DNA from 3 places in the Brucella sp. TWI432 genome. Region 3 is predicted to be linked to each of the others. Evidence: predicted binding sites of a transcription regulator. Region 3 holds the regulator's gene; each other region holds the start of a gene.

Region 1 (9,812 bases), on a different contig from region 3:
TGCTGGCTTAACGCCTTGGAGTTCAACATCGATCTTTTGAGACAACAGACGGTGGCGCAGGCGTTCGATCAGCCAGGCACCAGCCGTATCAAGACTTTCCACACCCGCAACGTTGATGATCGCTGCCTGCGAGCCGCCAATTTTTTCGAGCTCGCGCATTTTTTTGTCGACAACGCCAACGTTCTGAGAAATCCAATGTCCGCTCAGGTTTATGAGACGTAAGTTATCCTGCTCGGCCAAATCAATCTTTGGCGCGACATTGGCGGCAGCACTTGCTTTGTCGTCGGTGTCGGTCAACATGGCCTAACCCTTATACGAGTCGTTGCGCGACCGAAATACTGCGTACTGGAAGCCATAGCCATGCACAAAAACTTGAAAATCATTCATGAACGCTATCCTATTGCCGGGAAATTCACAATCTCCCGCGGCTCCAAGACGGAGGCTTCGGTCATCGTGTGCGAGATAAGCCATGAAGGAAAGCGTGGGCGTGGCGAATGTGTGCCCTATGCACGCTATGGCGAATCGATTGAGAGTGTGAGCGAACAGATTGAGGTCGTGCGTGATGCCCTTGAAAAGGGTGCAACGCGTCAGGAAATACAGACAATTATGGCTGCCGGTGCCGCGCGCAATGCGGTTGATTGCGCGCTCTGGGATCTGGAAGCAAAAATATCTGGCAAACGTGTTGCAGACTTGCTTGGAACACCAACCCGCCCGCTTGAAACTGCGATTACGGTGTCGCTCGGTACGCCTGCTGAAATGGCTGAATCGACGGCTAAGGTTGCCCATTATCCGCTGATCAAGGTCAAGATGGGGGGCGATAATGACATTGAGCGTATTTTGGCTGTTGCAAAGGCTGCTCCCAACAGCCGCATTATCATCGATGCCAATGAAGGCTGGACTGATGACAACATTATAGAAAACATGGCCGCTGCCGCAAAGGCCGGTGTGGTTCTGATCGAACAGCCCCTGCCCGCTGGCAAGGACGAAATTCTCAGCCGAATTGAACGTCCGGTCATCATTTGTGCCGATGAAAGCGTGCATACGTCGATTGGTCTTGAAGACCTCGCAAAGCGTTATGATGCAGTCAATATCAAGCTCGACAAAGCCGGCGGTCTGACCGAAGGGCTGATCATGCGCGAAAAGGCAACTGCGCTTGGATTGCAGATCATGGTTGGCTGTATGGTCGGCACATCGCTGGGTATGGCTCCGGCCGTGTTGCTCGCACAGAAAGCCAATGTCGTTGATCTCGATGGTCCACTGCTCTTGGCGCAGGATCGCATTCCCGGCCTTCATTATGATGGTGCTCTTGTTTATCCGCCGGAAGCGGCCGTCTGGGGTTGATTATGGGCGTCCTGTGCTGCCTGCGTGAGGCGCGTTGCTGATGAGAGCACGTTCTCGAAAATATCCGCGCAGGCCTCCCATGTGAAGGGTTTGAGGACTTCAGCAGGGTTAAAGGCAGGCATTTCAAGGGCAGCAAGACAAGCAGTCTGCAAATCTTCCGAAAGAACGCCTGCGCCTGTGGCACCCACAACATCGGATGATCCGGGAACAGGATAGGCCGCTACAGGAAGGCCTGATGAAATAGCTTCCAGCAGAACAAGGCCGAATGTATCGGTTCTACTTGGAAAAACGAAAACATCCGCTGATGCATAGACTTGCGCCAGCTCTTTGCCCTCTTTTTTTCCGATAAATACCGTATCCGGGAAACGCGACCTGAAGTCATTGAGCGCAGGGCCATCGCCGACAATCAGTTTTGTGCCGGGCAGATCAAGCTCAAGAAATGCTGGCAGGTTTTTTTCTGTCGCAACGCGTCCAACACAGATGAAAACTGGCTTTGGAAGGTCTCTTGCCACATCATCACGCGGATGAAACAGCGTGCGGTCAACACCGCGCGTCCATAATTCCAATCCCGTAAAGCCGCGCTCCCGCAAGTCATCCAGAATGGATTGGGTCGGAACAAGTGTATGCGATGCAAGATTATGGAAGCGGCGTAAAAATGCATAAGTCCATTTTGGTGGTATGGGAAAGCGGTCCTGAAGATATTCCGGAAAGCGCGTATGGAAACTTGTCGTGAAGCTCCAGCCCATCTTAAGACATGCCCTGCGTGCCATAAAACCAAGTGGACCTTCGGTTGCGATATGCACATAATCGGGCTGCATCTTAAGCAATCGCCGCCGGACGGCAGCCGGTGTTGTCATGGCCAGACGAATTTCTGGATAAGTCGGACACGGAACAGAGCGATAATCCAGCGGCGAAACAACAATCACCTCGTAGCCACGCGCTGTCATCAGTTCACAGCATTTTGTCAGCGTTCTCACCACGCCATTCACTTGCGGATGCCACGCGTCTGTCACGATGACGAGTTTCTTCATCTGTTGCTATTCACCGCTTTTCGAGTTTGTTTTGGAAGCCTGATTATCTTGCTGCTTTCCCGATCAGCCGGGATCGATGGGCGTTGAGCGAGACATTGCGTCCATTCAAGCAATTCCATGCGACCATCGAAATGCTCGACAACCGCTGTGCAGCTTTCGACCCAGTCCCCGGTATTGATATATTCAACACCATTCATATTTCCGATGGTTGCGTGATGAATATGACCGCAGATCACACCATCCACGCCGATGCGTTTTGCTTCATCGGAAACCACGTCTTCAAATTTTCCAATGAAATTGACAGCCTTCTTCACGCGAAATTTGGCCCATGCGGAAAATGACCAATAACGCAATCCGAACGTCGCGCGTATACGGCTCATAACCGTGTTGATCCAGATCGCTGTGTCATAGGCCCAGTCACCCAGATAGGCGATAAAGCGCGCATTGCGCACAACCACGTCGAACTGGTCGCCGTGGATGACCAGAAACTTGCGGCCATCCGCAGCTTCGTGAATGGCGCGGTTCATCACCTCGATGCCGCCAAAATGTGTGCCCTGAAAATTTCGCAGAAATTCGTCGTGATTGCCGGCGATATAAATGATTGTCGCGCCTTTGCGGCTTTTGCGTAGCAGTTTCTGCACAACATCATTATGCTCCTGCGGCCAGTGCCAGTTGCGACGCAGGCGCCAGCCATCGACAATATCGCCAACCAGATAGATCGTTTCCGCCTCGTGATAGCGCAGAAAATCAAGCAAAAGCTCAGCTTGAGCTGCTTTGGAACCAAGATGCACATCTGAAATGAACAGGGTGCGATATTTTTTTGGATCGATCTGTTCTTCGCTCATTTGGTTGTCCTTCCGACTGGCAACCCGAATTTGAATGAAGAAAACCCGATTCATGTCACAAACATATGACGGCATTTTTGAGTGAGGATTTGTTGGACATTTCCGCGCGTCAACCAGAATCCGGTTGATTGCCACATCGGCTTAGTGGCATGTCTACGGCCATAAAAAGCAGTTTCGTTCAAAATACCGTTGGATTGCGGAACAACTGCTTCTCGAAATCGGGCCTATAGTGATTTGATAGTTTGAGATAAAAACGATATTGGCTCACATGACGCGAATAGGCGTCCTCACGCGGTTTCCCTCCGGCTGCGCGTATGAACTGGAAAGCGATGCTAAAATGACCGACAAAAAGACCCCCTCCACTTCCACGCGTTCAGATTTTGACGAAGCGGCCCTGTTCTTTCACCGCTACCCGAAACCGGGAAAGCTCGAAATTCAGGCGACAAAGCCGCTTGGCAATCAGCGCGATCTGGCACTCGCCTATTCGCCCGGTGTTGCAGCGCCTTGCCTTGCGATCCAAGAAGATCCATCCACTGCTGCCGAATATACGGCGCGCGGCAATCTGGTGGCTGTCATATCCAATGGTACGGCTGTGCTGGGACTTGGGAATATCGGCGCGCTTGCATCCAAGCCGGTGATGGAAGGCAAGGCCGTTCTCTTTAAGAAATTCGCTGATATTGATGTGTTCGACATTGAAATTGAAGCGCTTGAAATCAACCGTATGGTCGACGTGATTTCGGCGCTTGAGCCAACTTTTGGCGGCATCAATCTCGAAGACATCAAGGCACCTGAGTGTTTTGAAGTTGAAGAACAGCTTCGCGCGCAGATGAATATTCCGGTTTTCCATGACGACCAGCACGGAACGGCGATTATCGTTGCCGCTGCCGTTATGAACGGTCTGGAACTGGCCGGCAAGAAGATCAGTGAAGCGAAGATTGTAACGTCTGGTGCTGGTGCAGCAGCCCTTGCCTGCCTCAATCTGCTGGTTAAACTTGGTGCAAAACGCGAAAATATCTGGGTCTGTGACATTGAAGGCGTGGTCTATGAAGGCCGCAATACGCTTATGGACCGCTGGAAAGATGTTTACGCGCAGAAGACGGATGCGCGCGTGCTCGCCGATGTCATTGGCGATGCCGATGTGTTCCTTGGACTTTCGGCTGCGGGTGTTTTGAAGCCAGAACTGCTTAAGCAGATGGCTGAAAAGCCGCTTATCATGGCGCTGGCCAACCCGAACCCGGAAATCATGCCAGAGGCTGCACGCGAAGCGCGCGCTGATGCCATGATTTGCACCGGACGTTCAGACTATCCGAACCAAGTGAACAATGTTCTCTGCTTCCCTTACATTTTCCGCGGTGCACTTGATGTTGGCGCCACTGCAATCAACGAGGAAATGAAGCTTGCGGCCGTCCGTGCCATTGCTTCACTTGCCCGTGAAGAACCTTCTGATGTCGCCGCACGCGCCTATTCGGGCGATACGCCAACTTTCGGACCAAACCACATCATTCCTTCGCCGTTCGATCAGCGGCTGATTCTGCGTATCGCGCCTGCTGTTGCCAAGGCTGCGATGGAGAGCGGAGTTGCCACGCGTCCGATTGAGGACTGGGAAGCCTATATGGACAGGCTGACCCGCTTCGTGTTCCGCTCAGGCCTTATCATGAAGCCGGTCTTTGCTGCCGCGCGTGCACAGAAAAATCCAATGCGCGTGATCTATGCTGATGGTGAAGATGAGCGCGTATTGCGCGCTGCGCAGGTGGTGATTGAAGAAGGCATTGCATCGCCAATCCTCGTTGGTCGTCCGAATGTTATTGAAACACGTTTGAACCGTTATGGTTTGAAAATTCGAGCGGGTAAGGATTTTGAACTGATCAACCCGGAAGACGATCCGCGCTACCGTGATTATGTCGATCTTTATTTGTCCTTCACGGGGCGTCAGGGCGTAACACCTGAAGCAGCACGCACGATCGTCCGTACAAACTCGACTGCAATCGCTGCCCTCGCCGTTATGCGCGATGAAGCAGATGCAATGATCTGTGGTCTGGAAGGCCGCTTTGAGCGCCATATGCGCGTTGTAAAGCAGATCATTGGCAAGCTGCCGGGCATCAGCGATTATTCCGCATTGAGTTTGCTTATCTCGCAGCGCGGTGCCCTGTTCCTAACAGACACATATGTCAATGTGGAACCTGATGCCGACCATATTGCCGAGATGGCCATTTTGGCTGCAAAAGAAATCAGCCGCTTTGGTATTGAGCCAAAGGTTGCTCTGGTCTCGCATTCAAACTTTGGCTCCAAGGAATCTGCCAGTGCAGAGAAGATGCGCCGGGCTGCAGCACTGCTTGCGGAGAAAGCGCCTGATCTTGAATCTGACGGCGAAATGCATGGTGACTCTGCATTGTCGCAGGCGCTTCGTGACCGTGTATTTCCAAGTTCACGTCTCAAGGGCGAAGCAAATCTGCTTGTCTTCCCTAATCTTGATGCGGCGAATATCACACTTAACGTGGTCAAGACTGTCACTGATGCATTGCATGTTGGTCCTATCCTGCTGGGCGCAGCACGCCCTGCTCATATTCTTACGCCTTCGGTTACTTCGCGCGGTGTCGTCAACATGACAGCGCTTGCAGTTGTTGAAGCATTACAAAGATCCGGTGAAGGAAATCAGAATAAATAATTTAGATAGATCTTTATAATTAAAACGTAATAAACGCCAAGTATTCAAATAATACTTGGCGTTTATGTTTTTTTAACTGTAATAAATAAACATTGACACATACGAACAACGGGATGGGCTTGTTCTATGATGACTGTTTATAAGAAATTTACAAACTTACCTTCAGCAGTATTCGCTGTTACGATAGTTGGCTTATTGAGTGGCTGTACAACAACGCAACCTTCACAGCCCTGCACCAGTCAGGAAGCGGCAAGGTTGCATGCACAAATCACGCCAACGAATGCACGACTGGATAGAAATAAAATACAAATTTCACGTATTCGTGCCGAGCAGGCAAAAGAACGTTGTACGGGAAATTTGTTTGCACCTGTAAATAAGTCACCGAAGTGTGAGCGCTTGAAAACGCAGGAAGCAAAGCTTGTGTCTGAAAACCAGACACTTTCTGAAAGACTGTCAGAAATTAATGCTGCCATTGCCGGAATGTCTCATCCTGGCAAGCATGTAAAATCCTGCTCGGCCAGCTGGCTGCCGAAGCGCAGCGTTCAGAAAGCCGCGCCAAGCAGAAAATTGGCAAAAGCATCGGTTACGGTTGCCAGTGCGCAGGCGAAAAAGCCAGTACAAACTGATGGGCTTCCGGTTGAGGATTATGTCGTGCCGGCCTATTCGTCCTATAGCTCAAGCGCAACAGAGCCGGTCGCTTACACAGCATCCGCACCGGTGTTGCAAGCGCCAGCGCACATCGCACCTGTAGACGCGACACCGCCTGTTGAACGGGCATATTCGGATAGTGCCAAGGTCAGAGTGATCGGCTCTTCGTTCTTTCCGGACCAATCAAAACCAGCAAATCCGCAAGCTCCGGACCATGCGCCTGCCCCGTAAGCGCGATGCGCAGGGGCATAAAAAGTGTCTTGCCCTTGCGTCCGGTTGCGGTCTTCACAACATCGGTCCAGATTTTCCAGGTCTGCTTGTCCCAAGGGGCAGCAGGCAGCAATTCAAACGCTTGCTGCACAAATGCCTGATCCTCTTCGGACAGTTCAGGCTTTTCAGGCAGCTCGCCATTGATAATCTGCCACCAATGAGCTGCATCGTTGAAGCGCTCAAGATTACCACGAACAGTCAGCCAGAATGGTTCTGCCTGGTCGCCTGAAATTCCGAGTGCTTCGAGACGCTCTTTTGCTTTCTCGAAAGGCATTTCATGCAGCAAAGCGCGGTTAAGCGTATCCAGTTCGGCTGGGTCGAATTTTGCCGAAGATTTTGAAATGGCAGCCAGATCAAAGCGTTCTGCGAGCGCATTCATGTCGCTGGCTACCGAAACAGATTCCGAGGTTCCAATGAGGATTGCCAGTGAGGCAACGGACATCGGTTCATACCCGCTTTCGCGCAGCGAGCCGACTGACAGCGCGCCGGATCGTTTTGAAAGGCCTTCGCCTGAAACGGTGGTCAGCAAATTATGATGGCCGAAGATGGGCGGTTCTGCACCAAGCGCCTTGAAGATGGCAATCTGAACGCCTGAATTGGTGACGTGATCATCGCCGCGGATGATATGGGTAATACCAAGATCAATGTCATCGACAACTGATGGCAGTGTGTAGAGATAGGTACCGTCTTCACGAACCAGAACCGGATCGGACATGGAAGCCAGATCGACAGTCTGTGGTCCGCGCACCAGATCGTCCCAATGAACTTCGGTGCGGGTGGTCGTAAAAGGGTCGCTTTCGAAATTCGGCAAAAGGAAGCGCCAATGTGGCTTGCGGCCTTCGGCTTCAAAAGCTGCCTTCTCCTGATCCGTCAGCTTCAGGGCTTCACGGCCATAAACGGGCGGAAGGCGACGCGCGAGACGCAGTTTGCGGCGGCGTTCGAGTTCATCGGCTGTTTCATAGCAGGCATAGAGAAGACCGGCCTGTTTCAGCTTTTCGACAGCCTTGGCGTACACATCAAATCGCTTCGACTGGTATTCGATCCGGTCAGGCGTCACACCCAGCCATGCAAGATCGACAGCAATGGCGTCAGCATATTCCTGCTTAGAACGCTCTACATCGGTATCGTCGTAACGCAGAATGAATTTGCCGCCATTCTTTTTGGCGTAGAGCCAGTTTGAGAGCGCGGTACGTGTATTGCCAATATGAATATAACCCGTCGGCGACGGTGCAAAACGAACTGTAACAGTCATGACTCAATCTTTCAGCGGTCGCGGAAGCGGTTCGTTATCGGATAACGACGATCACGTCCAAAATTCTTCTTGGTAATTTTGACACCGGGCGCAGACTGGCGGCGCTTGTATTCCGCCAGATTAAGCAGATGCTCGATCCGTTGTACCGTTTCAAGCTGATGGCCGCGCGCGACAATCTCAGCATTGCTCATTTCGTTTTCAACGAGGCACTCAAGAATGTCATCCAGCACCGGATAAGGTGGCAGACTGTCCTGATCGGTCTGGTTTTCGCGCAATTCTGCGGATGGAGCCTTTGAGATGATGTTTTGTGGAATCACCTCGCCTGCAGGCCCAAGGCTGCCCGCCGGAACATTGTTGTTGCGCCATTCCGACAACGCATAGACCTGCATTTTATAGACATCTTTGATGGGGTTAAAGCCGCCATTCATATCGCCATAAAGCGTTGCATAGCCGACCGACATTTCGGACTTGTTACCGGTGGTTACAACCATCGAGCCAAACTTGTTGGAGATTGCCATCAAAATGGTGCCACGGGCACGGCTCTGGAGGTTTTCCTCCGTCACACCGGCTTCTGTGCCTTCAAACAAAGGCTTGAGTGCAGACAGAAAACCCTCGACAGGTTCGGCAATCGGCACAATATCATAACGCACGCCGAGCGCTTTGGCGCAATCGGCAGCGTCTTTGAGCGACTCTTCGGACGTGTAACGATAGGGCAGCATCACGCAGCGCACGCGATCCTTGCCCAACGCATCGACGCCTAACGCTGTGCAGATCGCCGAGTCGATACCGCCTGAAAGACCAAGCACAACATCCTTGAAGCCGTTCTTGTTCACATAATCACGCAGGCCCAGCATACAGGCCGAATAATCAGCTTCCAGACCTTCCGGCAGCGTAGCCTTTTCGGCCTCCTCGCAATGCCAGCCCTCGCCGTCCCGCTTCCATATGCTCAGTGTAATGGCTTCTGCAAATTGCGGCATTTGCAGGCGAAGCGTCTTGTCGGCGTTAAATACGAATGAGCCACCATCGAAGACCAGTTCGTCCTGCCCGCCAACCTGATTGGCGTAGAGCATGGGAAGCTCGGTTTCGATGACCTGTTTCAGAACCACCTGATAGCGGCGCTCGATCTTGGCGCGGTGATAAGGCGAACCATTGGGCACCAGCAGGAGTTCAGCGCCACTTTCGGCCAGTGTTTCCGCAACACCGAGATCACCCCATATATCTTCGCAGATCGGAATGCCGATGCGGACACCGCGGAAATTGACTGGTCCGGGCATTGGGCCCGACTGGAAGACGCGTTTTTCGTCAAATTCGCCATAGTTGGGAAGATCGACCTTGAAACGCTCGGCAATGATTTCACCGCCATCCAGAACAGCGACAGCGTTATGCAGGCCACTGTCACGCTGCATCGGTGTCCCGATGATGACACCTGGTCCACCATCTGCTGTGTCTTTGGCAAGCGCAGCCACAGCCTTTTCACAGGCTGCGACAAAGGCCGTTTTGAGAACCAGATCCTCCGGCGGATAACCTGCAATAAACAGCTCCGTGAACATCACAAGGTCGGCGTTCATTTTGGCTGCTTCTGCGCGGGCTGCACGCGCCTTGGCAAGATTTCCGGCGATGTCGCCCATAACAGGATTGAGCTGTGCAACGGCAATACGAAGCATGTCGAGATTCTCGTTTACGCTGATCATGCGTCAGCTTTAGCGCGCTTGTGCAATTAATTGCAACGGATGGCGTTCAAGAACAGTCGTTCTTTATCG
Region 2 (9,812 bases), on a different contig from region 3:
AGCAAGCGTTGCAACTGCGGAAAGCGTGTGCTGCTTGCCGAGATAGGCGCCGAACCCGGTTTCCATGCCCCAGATCGCGATCAACGGGCCAGCAGGAACGCCATAACGCTTTTCAATGGCTGCGAAGAGAGCTGCATTCTGCTTTTTGATCGATCTGCCGCGCTGGATGATGGTGTTTGCACCGCGCTTCTGCATAAACTGATCAAAAGAAAGCTTGAAGCTCTTCTGATTGCGATCGGCATTGATGGTTGCCTGCGCATATTTCGTCTTGGCCAGAGCATCAAGCGAACGCTTGCCAAGGCCGCGTGACTGCGCTTCCTTGATCGTCTGCTGAAGCCAGGCATTGTAGCCGGCACCATTGTTGCCGCACTGGGCTGCTTCAACGATGCTGGTTCCAGCCATCATACCCACTGCAAAAACTGCTGCTGCCGTCCAAATCCGGCCCTTGGCAAACAATGCCATTCGTTTCTCCTTTGGAGTTGATTCTACCTCGGCGCGAATTTGCCATTCTTTACACCGAATGTCATGCCGCAATGACGCGTAAGGCTTATGGCACGGCGGCGCGCTTATAGTCCTTTTTTCACGTATTCTTCAAATTTTGGTAAATTGGAACCAAATCACTTGCTTTGATGTGCAATTTGTTGGTTACACATTGCCGTTTTCCGCCTTTTGCTTGACATTACGGGCTGAAGCCCCTAAAGCCTCACCCAATCTATCCGCGATCTTCAGAACGCGAGCCACCGACCGGGACCCATTTGGTATAAAGAGATCCCGGAGGTCCACATCCGACAGCGCGATGCGCCCTCGGGTGCTGTATCGCTTTGGTCGGTTCTTGAACTGCCTGGATCAAAGGACAAGGAAACACAATGTTTGAATCACTTCAGGAGCGTCTTGGCTCCATTTTGAACGGCCTGACTGGACGCGGCGCTCTTTCTGAAAGCGACGTGACGGCTGCGCTGCGCGAAGTGCGGCGTGCGCTGATTGAAGCCGACGTTTCGCTGGAAGTGGTTCGTTCATTCACCGATCGCGTTCGTGAGAAGGCGGTTGGTGCTGAAATTCTCAAAAGTATCAAGCCCGGCCAGATGGTCGTTAAGATCGTTCATGACGAGCTTATCGAAATGCTGGGCACAGAAGGTGTCACGGTTGATCTGAATGCACCGGCACCTGTCGTCATTATGATGGTCGGCCTTCAGGGTTCGGGTAAGACGACCACCACGGGTAAGCTCTCCAAGCGTCTGACAGAGCGTCAACGCAAAAAGGTGTTGATGGCGTCGCTTGATACGCGTCGTCCGGCAGCACAGGAACAGCTTCGTCAGCTTGGTATCCAGACCTCTGTCGATACATTGCCAATCATCGCTGGCCATTCGCCGGTCGAAATCGCTAAGCGCGCCGTTCAGGCTGCAAAGCTCGGCGGTCATGATGTGGTTATTCTCGATACCGCTGGTCGCACGCATATCGACGAGCCGCTGATGGTGGAAATGGCGGATATCCGCAAAGCCGCCAATCCGCATGAAATTTTGCTTGTGGCAGACAGCCTCACCGGCCAGGACGCCGTTAATCTCGCGCGCAACTTCGATGAACGCGTCGGCATTACCGGTATCGTTCTCACCCGTATGGATGGCGATGGCCGTGGCGGTGCAGCCCTTTCGATGCGCGCCATCACCGGCAAGCCGATCAAGCTGATCGCCACCGGTGAAAAGATGGATGCGCTTGAGGAGTTCTATCCCAAGCGTATTGCCGACCGTATTCTTGGCATGGGCGACATCGTTTCACTCGTTGAAAAAGCTGCTGAAAACATCGACGCGGAAAAAGCCGCTGCGATGGCCAAGAAGATGCAGTCGGGCAAGTTCGATCTCAACGATCTTGCCGATCAGCTGGGCCAGATGAAAAAGCTCGGTGGTATGGGCAGCATTATGGGCATGATGCCCGGCATGGGCGGAATGAAGGACAAGGCTGCGGCAGCCGGTCTTGACGACAAGGTCTTTGATCGTCAGCTCGCCATTATCGGCTCGATGACCAAGGCTGAGCGCGCCAATCCCGACCTTCTCAAGCACAGCCGCAAGCAGCGCATTGCCAAAGGTTCCGGAACCAGTGCTGCCGACATCAACAAGCTTCTCAAGATGCACCGCCAGATGGCCGACATGATGAAAGTTATGGGTAAGGGCAAGGGCGGAATGATGAAGCAGATGATGGGCGGCCTTGCCAACAAGATGGGCCTTGGTGGTCTGGGCGGCGGCATGCCTGATCTCTCCAAGATGGACCCAAAGCAGCTTGAAGCGCTGGCCAAGCAGGCAGAAGCAGCCGGTCTTACCAAGGGCGGCGGTTTACCGGGGCTTCCTGGTGGCGGTTTGCCTGGTTTGGGTGGACCTAAGCTTCCGGGGCTTGGCGGTGGTCTGCCCGGTTTGCCGAAGAAGAAGTGAGTAAGATGGCTGACGAACAGAACACTGTACCTGCTGAACTTCTCGCATTACGCGCATCCATCGATAATATCGATGCGGCGCTCATCCACATGCTTGCGGAGCGCTTTCGCTGCACCAAGGCTGTGGGTGTCCTGAAAGCCGAGCGCGGCCTCGCTGCTGCTGACCCGGCCCGTGAGAAGCGTCAGGTCGAGCGCCTTCGTGGCCTCGCAGTTGATGCCCATCTCGATCCAGATTTTGCCGAAAAATTCCTGAACTTCATCGTGAAGGAAGTCATTCGGCACCATGAGCATGCCGCTGCCAATCACAGCGGAAACTAAATACCCTAAAACGGTTTAACCTATCGCCCATCAAGGGCAGAATTATTGTCTAAAGGAAAGAAAAAATGGCTCTTAAGATCCGTCTCGCCCGCGCTGGCTCCAAGAAGCGTCCTTACTACCACGTTGTTGTTGCGGATGCTCGCAGCCCGCGTGATGGCCGCTTCATCGAAGCCGTTGGTGCATGGAACCCAATGCTTGCAAAAGACGCTGAACGCGTAAAGCTCGACGCTGACCGTATCCAGCATTGGATTGCACAGGGCGCACAGCCAACCGATCGCGTTCTTCGCTTCCTCGACCAGGCCGGTCTTGCAAAGCGTGAAGCACGCAGCAACCTGACCAAGGGTCTGCCAGGCAAGAAGGCTCAGGAACGTCTCGCTCTTGCCAAGCAGGCTGAAGAAGAAGCTGCTGCAAAAGCTGCTGAAGCTGCAGCCGCCGCTGCTGCTCCTGCTGAAGAAGCTGCAAGCGAATAATTTTTCGCTATTTGCGAACATAAAAAGCGGCGGAGCAATCCGTCGCTTTTTTGTTTGTCTTCTTGCATTGGATTAAACAACTGGACGAAAAGCGATTTTTCTCTATCCTGTTGATATAGTGTTTGTATTTGCGACCTGCTGCATATGCGATATAAAATAAGTCTTCAGGCACTGTTTGTGCGCCCTGTTCAGGAGAACACCATGTCGGCTGTGATGGCTATCCGTTCTTTGTCTTTCCGTCGTTTGTTTATTGTCCTTGGGCTAGCCGCTCTTGTGCCGCTGCTGTCGGCCTGTGGTTTCAACACCATTCCAACCAATGATGAAAAGGCGAAAGCTGCATGGAGTGAAGTGCAGAACCAGTACCAGCGCCGGGCTGATCTGGTGCCTAATCTGGTTGAGACGGTGAAGGGCTATGCCGCGCATGAAAAGGACACGCTTCAGGCGGTAATCGATGCACGTGCCAAGGCGACGCAAGTGCAGATCACGCCGGAGACACTTAACAATCCAGAATTGTTCAAGCAATTTCAGGATAATCAGGCCAACCTTACCAGTGCGCTTTCGCGTCTGATGGTCGTCGTGGAGCGTTATCCGGACCTTAAGGCCAATCAGAACTTCCTGGCGCTTCAATCCCAGCTTGAGGGTACGGAAAACCGTATTGCTGTGGCACGCCGCGATTATATTGAGGCTGTGCGCGTTTATAATACGTCGATCCGCACCATGCCGACGATGATCTGGACATGGATATGGTATCGTGATGCTAAGCCAATGCAGACATTCAGCGCGGATGCTGCAAGCCAGAGCGCACCTCAGGTCAACTTTAACAACTGATCGGGCATCTCGTGGCAGCTTTGCTTCCCTTTCGCGCGGCGGCCTTACGTGGCCTGAATGGGCCACGGTTGCTTGCGGCTGTTCTGCTTTTCCTGTTTGCGAGTTTTGTGGCCGTTGGCGCGAATGCGCAGGATGCGACAAAGCCGGCACAGGCATTGACGGGGCGCGTGGTGGATGCAGCGGGGATTATCGATCCCGCTCAGTTGCAGCAACTCACGCAGAAGCTTGCAGACTTTGAAGCAAAGTCCTCCGATCAGGTGGTTGTGGTGACTGTCCCGAGCCTGAATGGCGAGGATATTGAGAGCTATTCCAATCGCTTGTTCCGCGCCTGGGCGCTGGGGCAGAAACAGGAAAATAACGGTATTCTGCTGGTCGTTGCCCCCAATGATCGCAAGGTGCGTATTGAGGTTGGTTACGGGCTTGAAGGCACGATGACGGATGCGCTTTCGAGCGTTATCATCAATGGTACAATCATCCCAGAATTCCGCAGCGGTAATTACTCAGAAGGCATCGTGCAGGGGGTGGATGGCATTCTGTCGGTTTTGTCTGGCGATGCTGCCGAGCTTGAAGCGCGCGCCAAACGGAATGCTCAGACGAGTTCGGGCTCCGGTGATGTCGATTGGGTGTTCGTTATTTTCATCACATTCTGGGTATTGATCTTCTTTGGCGGCTTCGGCATGGCGATCTTGACACCGATTTTTGGACGCAAGATTGGCCCCGGAAAATATCGCTGGCTTGGTATGGTGGTGGATTTTAATTCCCGTGGCGGTTCCGGCGGCGGTGGCTTTTCTGGCGGCGGTGGCGGCTGGTCATCAGGTGGCAGTGGTGGCGGCGGGTTTTCCGGCGGTGGCGGATCGTCCGGGGGCGGTGGCGCTTCGGGTAGCTGGTAAGGGAGAATTTTGTGCGCGCTAAAAACCTTATCAGTGATCAGGATCACAAGCGTATTGCCGAGGCGATCCGTGCTGCTGAAACCAATACAAGTGGTGAAATCTACGCAGTTCTCGCCCGCACCAGTGATGATTATTTCTTCGCGGCCGGTTTTGTTGCGACCTGTGGCATTCTGATCGCTTCGGTGGTCGCGGCGTTCCTTGCGCATTGGTACTGGTTTGACATCAGCCTTCCCATGTTCGGCCTCGCGGTGCTTGCGGCCTTTGCAACGGCTATGTTTTTGCTTTGGCTGGTGCCCTCAATCCGTATTTTACTGGTGCCGCGCCGTATTCGCTATAAGCGCGCACATTTGAACGCGTTACAGCAATTTCTGGCGCGCAATGTCCATATCACGGAACACCGGACCGGCATTTTGCTGTTCGTTTCCATGGCCGAACATTATGCGGAAGTGATTGCTGATGCCGGTATTGATGCGCGTGTTGAGCAGGAAGAGTGGAATGGCATCGTTGCAACACTGATACATCATGCTTCGCGTTTGGAAGTTGCAGACGGTTTTGTACTGGCGATTGGGCAGGCGGGGGTGTTGCTGGAAAAACATTTTCCTGCGGGCGAGCACACGATCAACGAGTTGGATGATCACTTGATCGAACTTTAAGTCTGTCTGACAGATTCGGATTCGCCGCTCATTTGTGGCAGAATTGCGCTTTTATGACGTTTACGTAAACCTGGCATGTCCATCCATGGAAAAGCTGGGCGGCATATTTCGAAATTTCTTAAAGCGTTTTCGAAGCTTTGTTCCAAATTAAATGGATTAGATACGAATTTTCTGGCGTTCACTGATTTTTTTGGTTGTTTTCAGCGATTTGTCATCGAAACGCATGTTCAATCTGCTAGTTTGGCGCGCATTGCCATCATGACAGGAGTATCCGACGTGACTGCAAAGCAGGATCGGTCGAGCAAAATTAAGGGTTCCAAGGCAGGCAAGGAGGAGAAGAAGGGAGGAAAGTCGAAGGCGCTTGATGCCTTTTCGCAGCTTCTCTTTGAATGGGCGCCGCCCGAAGATCTTGCGGCCTATGATGCCGCCGCGCTCGATAAGTCTGCCCAGTATGGCTACGAAGCGCTCGAATCCTACCGCAAGGGTAAAAGCATCATCAGCGTCGATAACAGCATCGAACGCCAAGGTCGCGCCGTCAGCGTTATTACCATCGTCAACGACAACATGCCGTTCCTGCTCGACTCGATTATGGGTGAGCTGAACGATCATGTCAGCCAGATTTTCATGGTTGTTCACCCGGTTCTCGACATTGAGCGGGAAAAGGACAGCCTTACAATTTTAGGCGAAGCTTCGCAGCTTGCACCTGCCAAGGGTGTTGAGCGCGTCAGCCTTGTGCAGATTCATCTTCCAGCCCTTGACAAGCAGGCCAAGACTGATCTCACCGCTGCTATCAAGCGTGTGCTCGGACAGGTTCGTTCTGCTGTCAGCGATTGGAAGCCAATGCTCAAGCGTCTTGATGACGCTATCGCCGATTATAAGCGCGTTCAGGAACTGACCCTTGATCCGGCTATGCCTGAGGCAATCGCGTTTCTTGAATGGCTGCGTGATGATCGTTTTATTTTCCTTGGAATGCGCGAACTGACCTTCAAGGGCAAGGGCGACAAGCGTGAGCTCGTGCCGGTCAAGGAGACGCTTGGCATTCTCAATGACAGTGAAGTCCGCGTTCTGCGTAAGGACGACGACGACAAGGCCACGCCGCGCGAGATCACCGACTTCCTTGATAGCAGTGAACCATTGATCGTCACGAAAGCAAATTCGCTGTCGCTGGTGCATCGCAGATCGTATCTTGATTATGTCGGTGTGAAGATCTTTGGTGACAAGGGCGAGGCTATTGGTGAGCTTCGTCTCGTTGGTTTGTTCACCTCTGTTGCTTATGTAAGCTCCGTTGCCAGCATTCCATTTATTCGATCAAAGGCAGATGCAGTTATCCGGCATCTTGGCTTTAACCGCGAAGACCATTCCGGCAAGGCGCTTGTCAATGTGCTGGAAGAATATCCGCGTGATGAGCTGTTCCAGATCGATGTGGAAAGCCTGACGGCCAATGCCGAACTGATTCTGGCACTTGGTGAGCGCCCACGCGTTCGTGCGATCCCGCGTCTGGACCGTTTTGGCCGTTTTGCCACCGTGCTGGTCTATATTCCGCGTGACCGTTACGATTCTGTCGTGCGTGAGAAGATCGGCCATTATCTTGTCGAGATTTATGGCGGCGACAGTTTTGAGTTCCATCCGGTCTTTTTGCAAAATGGTCTGACGCGCGTTCAGTTCGTCATCCGCCGTCATGAACGTTCCACGCCGCATGTGGATCGTGATGCGCTGGAAGAAGAAGTGCGTTCGATCGTTCGTACTTGGGAAGACGCGGTGCGTGAAAGCGCGGACAGCGTGGATGCAAAGACTATTGCTCTGGCTTCGAGCTTCCCGCAATCCTATCGCGAAATCTTCACCGCTCCTGAAGCGCTTGTCGATGCAGAGCGCATCGCAGGCCTTAATGCAGAAGCTCCGCTCTTTGTGGACTTCTATCGCTATCGTACCGATGGTCCGGATGCGGTTTCGCTCAAGCTTTATCATCATGGCGCGCCGGTTGCGCTGTCGCAGCGTGTGCCGCTTCTCGAAAATATGGGGTTCCGCGTGGTCAGCGAGCAGACCCTTGACCTTCCGCAAGCGGGTGAGGACGGTGCCGCAGTTTACGTGCATGACATGCAGCTCGTAAACGCCTATGGCGCTCCGGTTGATCTGTCTGATGATGGCGAGATGCTGGAAGATGTGTTCCGCACGGTCTGGGATGGTCTTGCCGACAATGATGGCTATAACGCGCTGGTGCAGACTGCACGTCTCACGGCACGTCAGATCATGATCCTGCGCTCTTATGGCCGTTATCTGCAGCAGGCAGGTATTGCCTATTCGCAAGGTTTCATTGCAGCCGCACTCAACCGCTATCCGGAAATTGCCAGCGATCTTTATTCGCTGTTCGATCTGCGCTTTAACCCGTCGGCCAAGCGTCGTGACGCCGCTGAAAAGAAGCTGGTTGATGCTATCGAAACGGCGCTTCTCGGTGTGCCGAGTGCGGATGATGATCAGATTTTGCGCCGCTTCCGCAATCTGATCGAAGCAACCTTGCGCACCAATGCTTTCCAGCCAAATGATGAAGGCAAGCCGCGTGTGACCTTTGCGTTCAAGCTCAATCCACGGCTTGTCGAAGGTCTGCCCGATCCGCGCCCATATCGCGAAATTTTCGTCTATGGCCCCGAAGTGGAAGGTGTGCATTTGCGCTTCGGCGCTGTTGCGCGTGGTGGTCTGCGCTGGTCGGACCGCGCACAGGATTACCGCACGGAAGTTTTGGGCCTCGTCAAGGCACAGCAGGTCAAGAATGCGGTGATTGTGCCGGTTGGTGCCAAAGGCGGCTTCTATCCGAAGCGTTTGCCTGTCGGTGGCGATCGCAATGCTGTGTTTGAAGCCGGTCGTGATGCCTACAAGGTTTTCATCTCCACGCTTCTGTCGGTCACTGACAATATTCATGACAATGATGTTGTGCCGCCTGCGGACGTGGTGCGTCACGACAATGACGATCCTTATTTCGTTGTCGCTGCCGACAAGGGCACGGCAACTTTTTCCGATACGGCCAATGCGATCAGCCAGGCGCATGACTTCTGGCTCGATGATGCTTTCGCATCGGGTGGCTCTGCCGGTTACGACCACAAGGGCATGGGCATCACCGCGCGCGGTGCATGGGAAGCCGTGAAGCGGCATTTCCGTGAGTTCAACAAGGATATCCAGACCGAACCGTTCACGGTTGCAGGTGTTGGCGATATGTCGGGCGATGTATTCGGCAACGGTATGCTTTTGTCGGAGCAGATCAGGCTGGTTGCAGCCTTTGATCATCGTGACATCTTCATCGATCCGAACCCGGTTCCGGCTGACGGCTATGCAGAGCGCAAGCGTCTGTTCGAACTGCCGCGTTCAAGCTGGCAGGATTATGATCGCTCGAAGATTTCGTCAGGTGGCGGTGTCTATAGCCGCAGCCAGAAGACGATCACGCTGTCAGCTGAAGCTGCAAAGGCCATTGGCCTTGGCAAAACTACCGCTTCGCCGCAGGAAGTCATGACGGCGATCCTGAAAGCGGAGGTCGATCTTCTGTGGTTCGGTGGTATCGGCACCTATATTCGAGCAGGCAACGAAACGGATGCGCAGGTTGGTGATCGAGCCAATGATGCCATTCGTATCACGGGTTCGGATGTTCGGGCGAAGGTGATCGGCGAGGGTGCAAATCTTGGTGTCACGCAACGCGGACGCATTGAATATGCGCTCAACGGCGGTCGCGGCAATACCGATGCCATCGACAACTCGGCAGGCGTCAACTGCTCCGACGTTGAGGTCAATATCAAGATTGCGCTGGCTGCTGCCATGCGTTCGGGCAAGCTTAAGCGTCCGGCACGCAACAAGCTGCTGGTGAGCATGACCGATGACGTGTCTGAACTGGTGCTGCGCAACAATTATCTGCAGCCACTCGCACTTTCATTGAGCGAACGTCAGGGTCTCACGGAGCTGCCTTATCAGGCTCGCTTCATGGCCGAGCTTGAAGCGCGCAAGCTGCTGGATCGCAAGGTCGAGTATCTGCCATCGGATGCGGTGCTGAATGATCGCCAGAAGTCGGGACAGCCGCTGACGCGTCCGGAACTTGCAGTTCTGCTTGCTTATGCCAAGCTGTCACTGTCGGATGATCTGGTCGCAAGCAAACTGCCTGATGAGCCGTACTTCGAAGAGTTGCTGTTTAGCTATTTCCCGAAGCGTATGGTGAAAACCTATGCCGAGGAAATTTCCAATCACCGTCTGAAGCGCG
Region 3 (9,812 bases):
GGTCATGTGGACACAATTGCAGAACGCGCCGTGCAGCTTGGCGGCACCGCCTATGGCACGACGCAGGTTGTCGCAAAAGACTCCAAGCTTAAAGCCTATCCGACCGATATTTACGCTGTGCACGACCACCTGAACGCACTGATCGAGCGTTATGGCGATGTCGCCAATCTTGTGCGCCAGTCGATTAAAGATGCTGATGAAGCAGGTGATGACACGACCGCAGACATTTTCACTGCTGCATCGCGCAGTCTCGACAAGGCGCTGTGGTTCCTGGAAGCCCATGTTCAGGAAAAAAACTGATTTTAGTGCTCTAAAGACCTATAAAAAGCCCGGCTCTAAGCCGGGCTTTTCATTTGCAACAGTTAATTAGCCCATTCGCCGCCACGCATCACAGGCTCGCGGCTGCCATCTGCATTGACGCCATCAACGTCAATCTTGTCAGATCCGATCATCCAGTCGATGTGAATGAGGCTCGAATTGCCGCCCTGCGCTTTGATCTGTTCTGGCGTCAGCTTTGCGCCATCAACAAAACATTTCGAATAGCACTGGCCGAGCGCGATATGGCTCGCAGCATTTTCATCAAACAGCGTGTTATAGAACAACAGCCCGCTCTGCGAGATCGGTGAGGAATGCGGAACAAGCGCCACTTCGCCCAGGCGACGTGCGCCTTCATCGGTATCCAGCACCTTGTTGAGCACTTCTTCGCCACGGCTTGCCTTGGCCTCGACAATGCGGCCGCCTTCAAAGCGCACCGAAATATTGTCGATCAATGTTCCCTGATGCGACAATGGCTTGGTGCTCGATACATGGCCTTCAACGCGCAACGCATGGGGCGTGGTAAAGACTTCTTCGGTCGGGATATTCGGATTGCAGGTAACGCCATTCTTTGCCGTCGATGCGCCACCATGCCATTCGTGGCCGTCGGCGAGACCGACCGTCAGGTCGGTACCCGGACCCTGAAAACGCAGCGCACTATAGGCCTTTGCATTCAGAAAACGCGTGCGGGTGCGCAGCGCTGCATTGTGTGCGGCCCATGCCCCGACCGGGTCATCGACATCAACGCGGGAGGCTGCAAAGATCGCATCCGCCAGCTTGCGGGTCGCAACATTTTCCGTTTCATTCGGAAACATCAGCTTGGCCCATTCCGGGTTCGGATAGGAAATGATGTTCCAGTTGATGTCAAAACCGGCAATCTTTTCGAGTGCTGGCTGATAGGCTTTGGAATTGGCGCGATTGGCGCGCGAAACCTTTGATGCATCCTGCGCCGACAGCAGCATCGGATTATCGGCTGCAATGGCAAGACGGGCCGCCCCATTGGCATAGGCTTTTGCCATGCCTTCATAGAGCCAGTCGGCTGCACGATCAAAGCTTTCATCGCTTGCATTTTCATACCGTGCCAGCGCGATTGCATCATCTGAGAAAAACGGCGTGACAAGACCCGCGCCTGCTTTATAGGCATGTTTTGCAATCAGGCGTACCAGCGGCAGAGCAACAACGGGCGCCGTGATGACAAGGTCCTGTCCTTCGCGCAATTGCAGGCCCACACGCACGGCAACTTCGGCCAGACGTTCGAGTTTTACCGGATCGATGACGGGAGCGTTATTGTCAATTGCCATAGGGCTGCAAACCTCGTGTTTGAAAGAATCAGCGGCAGTGTATCAGAGCCCTTAATTTCACCACTCTTTTTCCTGCAACTGCGCTATATTCTTATAGCGGTCGATAATTTTTTGATTTTACGAGAGCAACTTCATGAAGAAAACTGTGCTTCTTATCCTCGGTCTGGCGGGACTGCTCGCAGGCTGTCAGACCATGACACCGGAACAGCGCCGTGCGGCAGATGAACAGACCTGCCGCAATTATGGTTTCAAACAAAGGACCGATGCTTTTGCAAATTGTATGATGCGGCTTGATCTCGACCGCCGCGCAGACAGTCGTGCATGGCAAAACAGAGCTGATTTCTACGATGGACCGATGGTGATTTATCAGCCAGTTCCCGTTGCAGTGCCCGTCAAATAAAAAAGCGCCCGCTAAGGGCGCTTTTTACATCTCAAGCTCTTGTTAGAGCGGTGCTTCCGGGCGTTCCTGCGACAGAAGCATCGCGCCGATTGCATCGACGTGCTTTTTGTCAGCCGCATATCCAAGTGACACATTTTGAACGTTTGGCGCCGTTTCATCAAATGTCGGCTGATAGCTTGCCACCTGCATCACAGCCGGCTTTTCAGCTGGCTTCACAGGAAGGGTCGCGAGCCGGTTGCCACGAGCCTGTGGGCCCGAACCATCATTCTGCCGCGCTTCAACGCTGTTAGCTGCTTCGGCCAGAGCAACCTGAACAGTTGGCTGCGCCTGCGGAACAGGAACATCCTGCTGCGATGTCACGTTATAGAACGGGCCATCGGGCATGGAAGGCGACTGTGGTGTTGATACATAGGCCAAATTGTAAGGTATCTGCGGAACAGGATTCTCCAACGCACCATCGCGGCCACGCTTTTCATAGAAAGAGTTTCCGCCTGCAACCAGCACATAATGCATGTTGCGATAGGGGAACTTGAGGCCCGCCGTGTGGAAGAACATCGCGTTTTTCAGCTTTGGATGACGCTTGCCCTTGAGAACGGCATCGGCTGCGGCCTCAACATCCGGCATTGCCTTGGAATTCATCTTGCGGCTCAAAACACCGGGCGCAAACTGGTTTTTCTGCCCCACAACGCCACAGATTGTGTCGGGATAGCTGCCCGATGCAAGGCGGTTCATCACAACTGTACCGACAGCCATCAAACCATCCGGGCTTGAGCGGTTTGATTCAAAGAACATCGCGCGCTCAAGGCACTCGCGGTCTCTGGCAGTGTAGGTGAAAGTCTTAACGCCATTGACGGTCTTGACGTGGCTGGTTGCCGCTGTCTTTTCCGTCTTGGCCTTGGTTGTTCCGCCTGTCGTCGTGCAGCCCGTCACCAAAAACGGTGCTACGAGCAACCCGATAACAACAGGCCATTTCCATTTACCAGCGCGCGTCAACGGACAAATCTCATAATTAGACCCCTTACCTGATCCAGCCTGTCATACGCGCCGCATAGGCGCTTGCAAAACCGGCTATGATGCAAAGCCAAATAGAACGAAAATCAAAAATCGACTGTTTTGCAGTTACGCATCGACTACAAGGTTTTTGAATTTTTAGGCCAAAAAAAGGCAAAGGGTCAAATTTCAAAATCCACGTCACCAACAGGATGATGATGAAATCAACTTGAATCATAAGCTTGAATTTTGCTGCAAACCCTTCAAATATATTAATAAATCCTTAATGAGACCCGTCAATTCTTATAAGGTATTGATTTAACGCGATTCAATCTGGTTACAGACAAGTCACATCAGCGCCCCAATTCCCATTTTCTTTCAAGTTTTTAGCAATCGGAATTTTGGGCCAAAAAAGCACGTCGAAAACGCTGTTTTCACCACGCCAAATAAGCGCCTTCAACTTTATCGACAAAACTGTAATATCGCGTGAGAAGGGCCATTCCGGCGCTGCCAAAGGCCATAATTTCCGAATCGGCTGTTGTTATGGGTGAGGCAGAAAGCCTCTCACCAAACAAAAATCTCGCCGCTTTTTTCAAGCAGCGAGATGCCAATATACACATTTGAGGATGCCTGAACGGCTATCCAAAGGAATAGCCCGCGCCGCGCACCGTGCGGATCGGATCAAGCGCGCGACCGAGATTAATGGCCTTGCGCAGACGTCCGACATGCACATCCACCGTGCGGTCATCGACATAAATATCCGGTCCCCAGACACCATCCAGCAGCTGACTGCGCGAGAAGACGCGGCCCGGCGACATCATGAAATATTCGAGCAGACGAAACTCTGTCGGCCCCAGGCGGATTTCTTTTTCCTTTCGATAGACGCGATGCTGCTGACGGTCGAGCACAAGCTCTCCGACTTTCAGCACATGCGAAAGCACGCTTGGATTGGCGCGGCGCAGCATGGCTTTAACGCGGGCGAGCAGTTCCGGTGTCGAAAAAGGCTTCACCACATAATCATCGGCACCCACACTCAAGCCCCGAACGCGTTCGCTTTCTTCGCCGCGCGCCGTCAACATGATGACCGGCAGGCGCTCCGTCTCTGGCCACTGGCGCAGACGGCGGCACAGTTCAATGCCGGATACGCCCGGCAGCATCCAATCAAGAATAAGCAGATCCGGTACGTTTTCACGCAGTGCAATCTCGGCTTCATCGCCACGCAATATTGTATCGACGTGGTAGCCTTCGGCTTCGAGATTATAGCGCAACAGCACGCTCAGCGCTTCTTCGTCTTCGACCACAGCAATCTTGGGTGCCTGTGACATGCAGAGTTTCCTATCGGGTTAAGCGTAGCGACAAATGCAATTCCCCCGTTCGACCGCGTGCCGCCGCGCCTTCATACATATTTGAAATGGCTCGTCGCACTGCTACGGCAAGCCACGTTTTCAGGGTTTACGCGCCTCATCCACGACAATGCCGTGGCTCAGATCTTCTTTCGGGCGTTCCGCAGGCATTTGCAGGCCAGTCACGATATAATAGACCGTCTCCGCAATATTGGTCGCATGATCGCCAATGCGCTCGATATTTTTGGCGCAGAACAGAAGATGCGTGCAGGCAGAAATGTTGCGCGGATCTTCCATCATATAAGTCAGCAATTCGCGGAACAGCGAGGTGTACATCGCGTCAATTTCGTCATCGCGATCACGCACGATATTGATCTGCTGGACCGAACGCGTTGCATAGGCATCAAGCACGTCTTTGAGCTGCGTGAGCGCCAGTTCAGCCAGGGTTTCGAGGCCGCGATAAAGCTTGCCCGGCTGGCGCGATTCCGAAACGGCGGCAACACGCTTGGCAATATTCTTGCCCAGATCGCCCACGCGCTCCAGATCGGCAGAGATGCGGATTGAGCCGATGATTTCGCGCAGATCCACCGCCATTGGCTGGCGCTTGGCAATGATCATCACAGCCTTGTCGTCGATCTCGCGTTCGCTGGCATCGAGAATAAGATCATCGGAAATGACGCGCTGTGCCAGCGCGTTGTCGGCATTGACAATCGCTGCAACGGACTGCTCGACCATGCGTTCGGCATGACCGCCCATTTCCGCAATCTTGTGGGTCAGGAACTGAAGTTCTTCGTCATATGCGCTAACGGTGTGCTGGGACGCCATAATAGACCTCAAAGTAAAGGTGGCAGGGAAGCGGAACCGAACCGGCTCTCGCTTTTGCTGAAATATTCCTTAGCCAAAACGACCGGTGATATAGTCCTGGGTGCGTTTTTCGGTCGGTGCGGTGAACATCACATCCGTGTCGCCCACTTCCACCAGATTGCCCAGATGGAACATGGCAGTGCGCTGCGAAACGCGTGCTGCCTGCTGCATGGAGTGGGTCACGATGACGATGGTGTAGTTCTGGCGCAATTCGTCGATCAGCTCTTCAACCTTGGCGGTTGCAATCGGATCAAGGGCCGAGCACGGCTCGTCCATCAGGATCACTTCAGGGCTCACAGCAATGGCACGTGCAATGCACAGACGCTGCTGCTGACCACCGGAAAGACCTGTGCCTGCATCATGCAGACGATCTTTGACCTCTTCAAAAAGGCTGGCCTTCTTGAGGCTTGTGACCACGATTTCTTCGAGATCGGTCTTGTTGCGGGCAAGGCCATGGATACGCGGACCATAGGCAACGTTTTCAAAGATCGATTTCGGAAACGGATTGGGCTTCTGGAACACCATGCCGACGCGGGCGCGCAATTCAACAACGTCGATCTTAGGATCGTAAATGTCTTCGTTGTCCAGCGTGATCTTGCCAGCAATGCGGCAGCCTTCGATCGTATCGTTCATGCGGTTGAGCGAACGCAGGAAGGTCGACTTGCCACAGCCCGATGGGCCGATCAGCGCAGTGACCATCTTTTCGGGCACGTCCAAATCGACTTCGAACAGTGCCTGTTTTTCGCCATAGAACACACAGACCTTGTCGCCACGCATTTTAATCGAAGGGGCGTTGGTGTTCATTTTTTCTCCTACGGCTTTTTCGAGAGATCGTTCAGTCATGAGATTCATCATTTCTCTCCCGTTTACCAGCGGCGCTCGAAGCGGCGGCGCAGAATAATTGCTGCAATGTTCATGACGGCGAGGAACAGGAGCAGGACGATAATAGCGCCTGATGTCCGTTCTACAAAGGCACGCTCGGCTTCATTGGCCCACATGAAAATCTGCACAGGCAGCGCCGTTGCAGGATCCATCGGGGTTGCTGGCATGTTGGCAACGAAAGCCACCATACCGATCAGCAGCAGCGGAGCTGTTTCACCCAGTGCCTGCGCAAGGCCGATAATTGTACCGGTCAAAATGCCGGGCGCGGCAAGCGGCAACACATGATGGAACACCATCTGTGTCTTGGATGCACCAAGACCAAGCGCAGCAGAGCGGATCGATGGCGGCACGGCACGAAGGGCAGAGCGCGTTGCAATGATGATGGTTGGAAGCGTCATCAATGTGAGCACCAGACCACCCACAATCGACGCCGAACGCGGCAGATTGAAGAAGTTGATGAAGACTGCAAGACCGAGCAGACCGAAGACAATCGATGGCACAGCCGCCAGATTGTTGATGTTGACTTCAATAAGGTCGGTCAGGCGGTTCTTCTTGGCATATTCTTCGAGATAAATCGAAGCAGCCACACCGATGGGCAGTGCGAGCACCAGCACGATCATCATCATGTAGAAGGAACCGACCAGCGCAACACCCAGACCCGAAGTTTCCGGACGGCTGGACGCACCATTGGTGAACAGGCCCCAGTTGAAAGCCTCGCTCATGATCCCTTCATCGCTCAGCTTCTTGATCCATGCAAACTGACGGTCGGAAACCTTGCGGTTTGCCTCAGGCACCGAGAGATCAATCTGGCCCTTATAGGCAGAATCAATATCAGCGGCAGCGAGTACGGGAACGATCTGCGTTGTGCCAATCAGCGATGGATTGTCCATCACCATCTGGCGAAGCTGAACGCGGACACCATCGGAGAAGAAGCGTCCGACTTCGCGCATTTCTGCGCGATTTGTGGATGCTACACCGAGTTTTTCCGCCAATGCATTGCGCACCAGAAGCGGATAATTGGCCGTGATCAGCACATTCGGATCGGTTGCCAGTTTGTTACCCGGATCGATAACCTGCGCATCAAGCTTAACGGGCAGGTAAATCGTCGTCTGTCCAAAGGCTGTATAGCCCTTCGAGAAAACCGAGAACAAAAGCGCGAAGAGGAAGAACACGCCAATCGCAATGGCGAGGATGCCATAGAGGCGGAAGCGGCGTTCGGCAGCGTAGCGACGCTTGATCCCGATATCGCGGCGCTGGGGCTTTGTTACCGCAGTGCCGGCATTGAGAGTTGAATCGGTCATTATTCGTACTGCTCCCGGTACTTGCGAACGATGTAGAGCGCAAAGATGTTCATGATCAGCGTCAGGACAAAGAGGGTAATACCCAGCGCAAAGGCAACCAGCGTTTGCGGCGAATCGAATTCAAGATCGCCCGTGAGCTGACTGACGATTTTGACAGTGATCGTCGTCATGGCTTCAAAAGGATTGGCACTCAGGCGGGCGGCAACACCGGCTGCAAGCACCACGATCATGGTTTCACCAATCGCACGCGAGGCTGTCATCAAAAGGGCGCCGACAATACCGGGAAGCGCTGCTGGCAGAACGACACGCTTGATTGTCTCGGAGCGCGTGGCGCCAAGGCCAAGCGAGCCATCACGCAGCGAGCGCGGCACCGCGGTGATAATATCATCGGAAAGCGACGACACGAACGGGATCAGCATCACGCCCATGACCAGACCAGCGGTCAGCACACTCTGCGCCATGATGAAGCCCTGACCGCCCGCAATGGCCGCCGAGAGATCACGCAGGAACGGGCCAACCGTAATCAGAGCGAAGAAGCCATAAACAATGGTCGGGATACCGGCCAGAAGTTCTAGCACCGGCTTGACCACAGTACGCACACGCGGCGAGGCATATTCAGCCATATAGATCGCCGAGAACAGGCCAACCGGCACAGCAAACAGCATGGCAACAAAAGCAATATAGAGTGTACCGGCCAGAAGCGGGATCAGACCGAACTGCCCGACTTCACCACCCGAACCTGCGGCTGCAAAGCGTGGGTCCCACACGGTGCCAAAGAAGAAGTCCATCGGAGCAACCGACTGGAAGAAGCTCACAGTCTGAAACAGCACAGAGAAAACGATGCCGATGGTTGTGAGAATTGCGATGCCGGACGCAGCAATCAGCCCCCACAAGACGATGCGCTCGACATTGTTGCGGGCCCGTGTGCGGCGCTTGATGCCGGAAAGACCGAAAATCAGGCCAGCAACCGCGATAACCAGAGCAATTGCGCTGCCAAGCGTATGGGAAACCTTGTTTGCCTTATCAAGGAACAGAGCAACCGGGACCATATAGTCCTGACCTTCGGTTGCAAGCGCCACGCCCTTCGAGCCGAGCACGTCGCGCGCTTCCTTGTAAGTCTGCGGGAAACTGTCGATTTCAGCAGGCGTCAGCTTCTGCATGCCATCGGAGAGACTGCGGATCATGCTGAGCTGCAGACTGCGCTCGGAATATGAACCATCTTCAACGGCGGCAGGCATTTGTGCTGTCGCGGTGTGATCAAGATAAACGGATGTGCCGATCGCCCAAACCGCCAGAAACAGCACTGCCGGTAACGCGGAAACGAGGAAAACCCACCAGCCATGATAAAGCGGGCGGGAATGCATTTTCTCTGCATTTGCACCTGCGGACCTGGCAGGCTGCGCCTTGTCAATTGCAACGGCGCGCTGACGACCTATGAAGAATCCGATCAGTCCGATTGCAACGACACTGACGAGAACCAGAAAGAAGGACATTCAATTTCCCCGGTTGCCCCAAAAAATGCAGAAACAGCTTACCGATACAATAAAACAGCCAGCTTATTTCCACGCGAATACGCTTGTCATACCCAACCAGCGCCAAAGAGAAAGAACGTGGGGGCCAATGATCCCCACGTTCCACAGCTCAAAGCTTACTTAACTGCCAGAACCTTGCCTTCGGTGAAGGCAGTGCGCTGTGCTTCACGTTCTGCATCTGGCGCAGGAACCAGACCGTATTCAGCAAGCGGGCCGTCCGGGCCGACCATCTGTTCAGACAGGAAGAAGTCTACATATTCCTTGAGGCCTGGAATGACGCCCAGATGCGCCTTCTTCACATAGAAGAACAGCGGACGCGAAACCGGATATTCACCCGAGGCAACGGTGTCAGCCGATGGCGTTACGCCATTGACAGTGGCAACCTTGAGCTTGTCAGCATTGTTTTCGAAGAAATAGAGGCCGAAAACGCCAACGCCCTGCTTGTTGGAACCGATACGTGCCAGCGTTTCGCTGTAATCGCCATCAATATCAACAGCCCTGCCGTCCTTGCGGACAGCGATACAGGCGGAAGCGGCGGCCTTGTCATCAAGACCGGTCTTCTTGATTTCTTCAAGAGCGCCCGATTCTTTGCAGCCGTCAGCAAGAAGCTTTTCTTCAAAAACTTCGCGGGTGCCATGCTTTTCGCCAGGGATATAAGCCGCAATGTCCCAATCCGGCAGGTCTGCATTGACCTGATTCCACTTGGTGTTTGGATTGTCTACGAGCTTGCCGTCAACAATAACCTTGGCAGCAAGTGCCTTATAAAGGTCAACCGGGGTAAGCTTCCAGTCCGGGCCGTTTACATCTGTTGCAAAGACGATACCGTCATAACCGAAACGGACTTCCTGAACGTCCTTGACGCCAGCGTCGATGCAGGACTTGAG

What was found. The regulator PhoB, encoded in region 3, activates phosphate uptake and scavenging genes when phosphate is short. The targets are predictions, from matches to a motif close to TGTCATNNANCTGTCAT.
Positions count from the first base shown of each region.
Region 1: a site for PhoB is predicted at 3,272-3,288, ahead of ABE527_RS16590 (UDP-2,3-diacylglucosamine diphosphatase). Genes of this name have one in related genera too.
Region 2: a site for PhoB is predicted at 5,621-5,637, ahead of ABE527_RS19470 (NAD-glutamate dehydrogenase). Genes of this name have one in related genera too.

Region 1 covers NZ_JBDJNL010000014.1:43,211-53,022, forward strand. The annotation lists gene ABE527_RS16575 (ABC transporter permease) at 1-300, opposite strand, end outside; gene dgcA (N-acetyl-D-Glu racemase DgcA) at 361-1,341, shown strand; gene ABE527_RS16585 (glycosyltransferase family 4 protein) at 1,311-2,372, opposite strand; gene ABE527_RS16590 (UDP-2,3-diacylglucosamine diphosphatase) at 2,369-3,217, opposite strand; gene ABE527_RS16595 (NADP-dependent malic enzyme) at 3,555-5,882, shown strand; gene ABE527_RS16600 (hypothetical protein) at 6,009-6,761, shown strand; gene gltX (glutamate--tRNA ligase) at 6,679-8,052, opposite strand; gene ABE527_RS16610 (NAD+ synthase) at 8,064-9,743, opposite strand; gene ABE527_RS16615 (diacylglycerol kinase) at 9,807-9,812, opposite strand, start outside.
Region 2 covers NZ_JBDJNL010000024.1:11,769-21,580, reverse strand. The annotation lists gene ABE527_RS19505 (lytic murein transglycosylase) at 1-462, opposite strand, end outside; gene ffh (signal recognition particle protein) at 867-2,420, shown strand; gene ABE527_RS19495 (chorismate mutase) at 2,426-2,737, shown strand; gene rpsP (30S ribosomal protein S16) at 2,803-3,207, shown strand; gene ABE527_RS19485 (LemA family protein) at 3,409-4,035, shown strand; gene ABE527_RS19480 (TPM domain-containing protein) at 4,119-4,925, shown strand; gene ABE527_RS19475 (TPM domain-containing protein) at 4,937-5,578, shown strand; gene ABE527_RS19470 (NAD-glutamate dehydrogenase) at 5,855-9,812, shown strand, end outside.
Region 3 covers NZ_JBDJNL010000001.1:93,497-103,308, reverse strand. The annotation lists gene dps (DNA starvation/stationary phase protection protein Dps) at 1-300, shown strand, start outside; gene ABE527_RS00485 (aminopeptidase) at 363-1,616, opposite strand; gene ABE527_RS00480 (hypothetical protein) at 1,750-2,016, shown strand; gene ABE527_RS00475 (cell wall hydrolase) at 2,059-3,009, opposite strand; gene phoB (phosphate regulon transcriptional regulator PhoB) at 3,645-4,331, opposite strand; gene phoU (phosphate signaling complex protein PhoU) at 4,452-5,174, opposite strand; gene pstB (phosphate ABC transporter ATP-binding protein PstB) at 5,244-6,017, opposite strand; gene pstA (phosphate ABC transporter permease PstA) at 6,080-7,396, opposite strand; gene pstC (phosphate ABC transporter permease subunit PstC) at 7,396-8,889, opposite strand; gene ABE527_RS00445 (PstS family phosphate ABC transporter substrate-binding protein) at 9,045-9,812, opposite strand, start outside.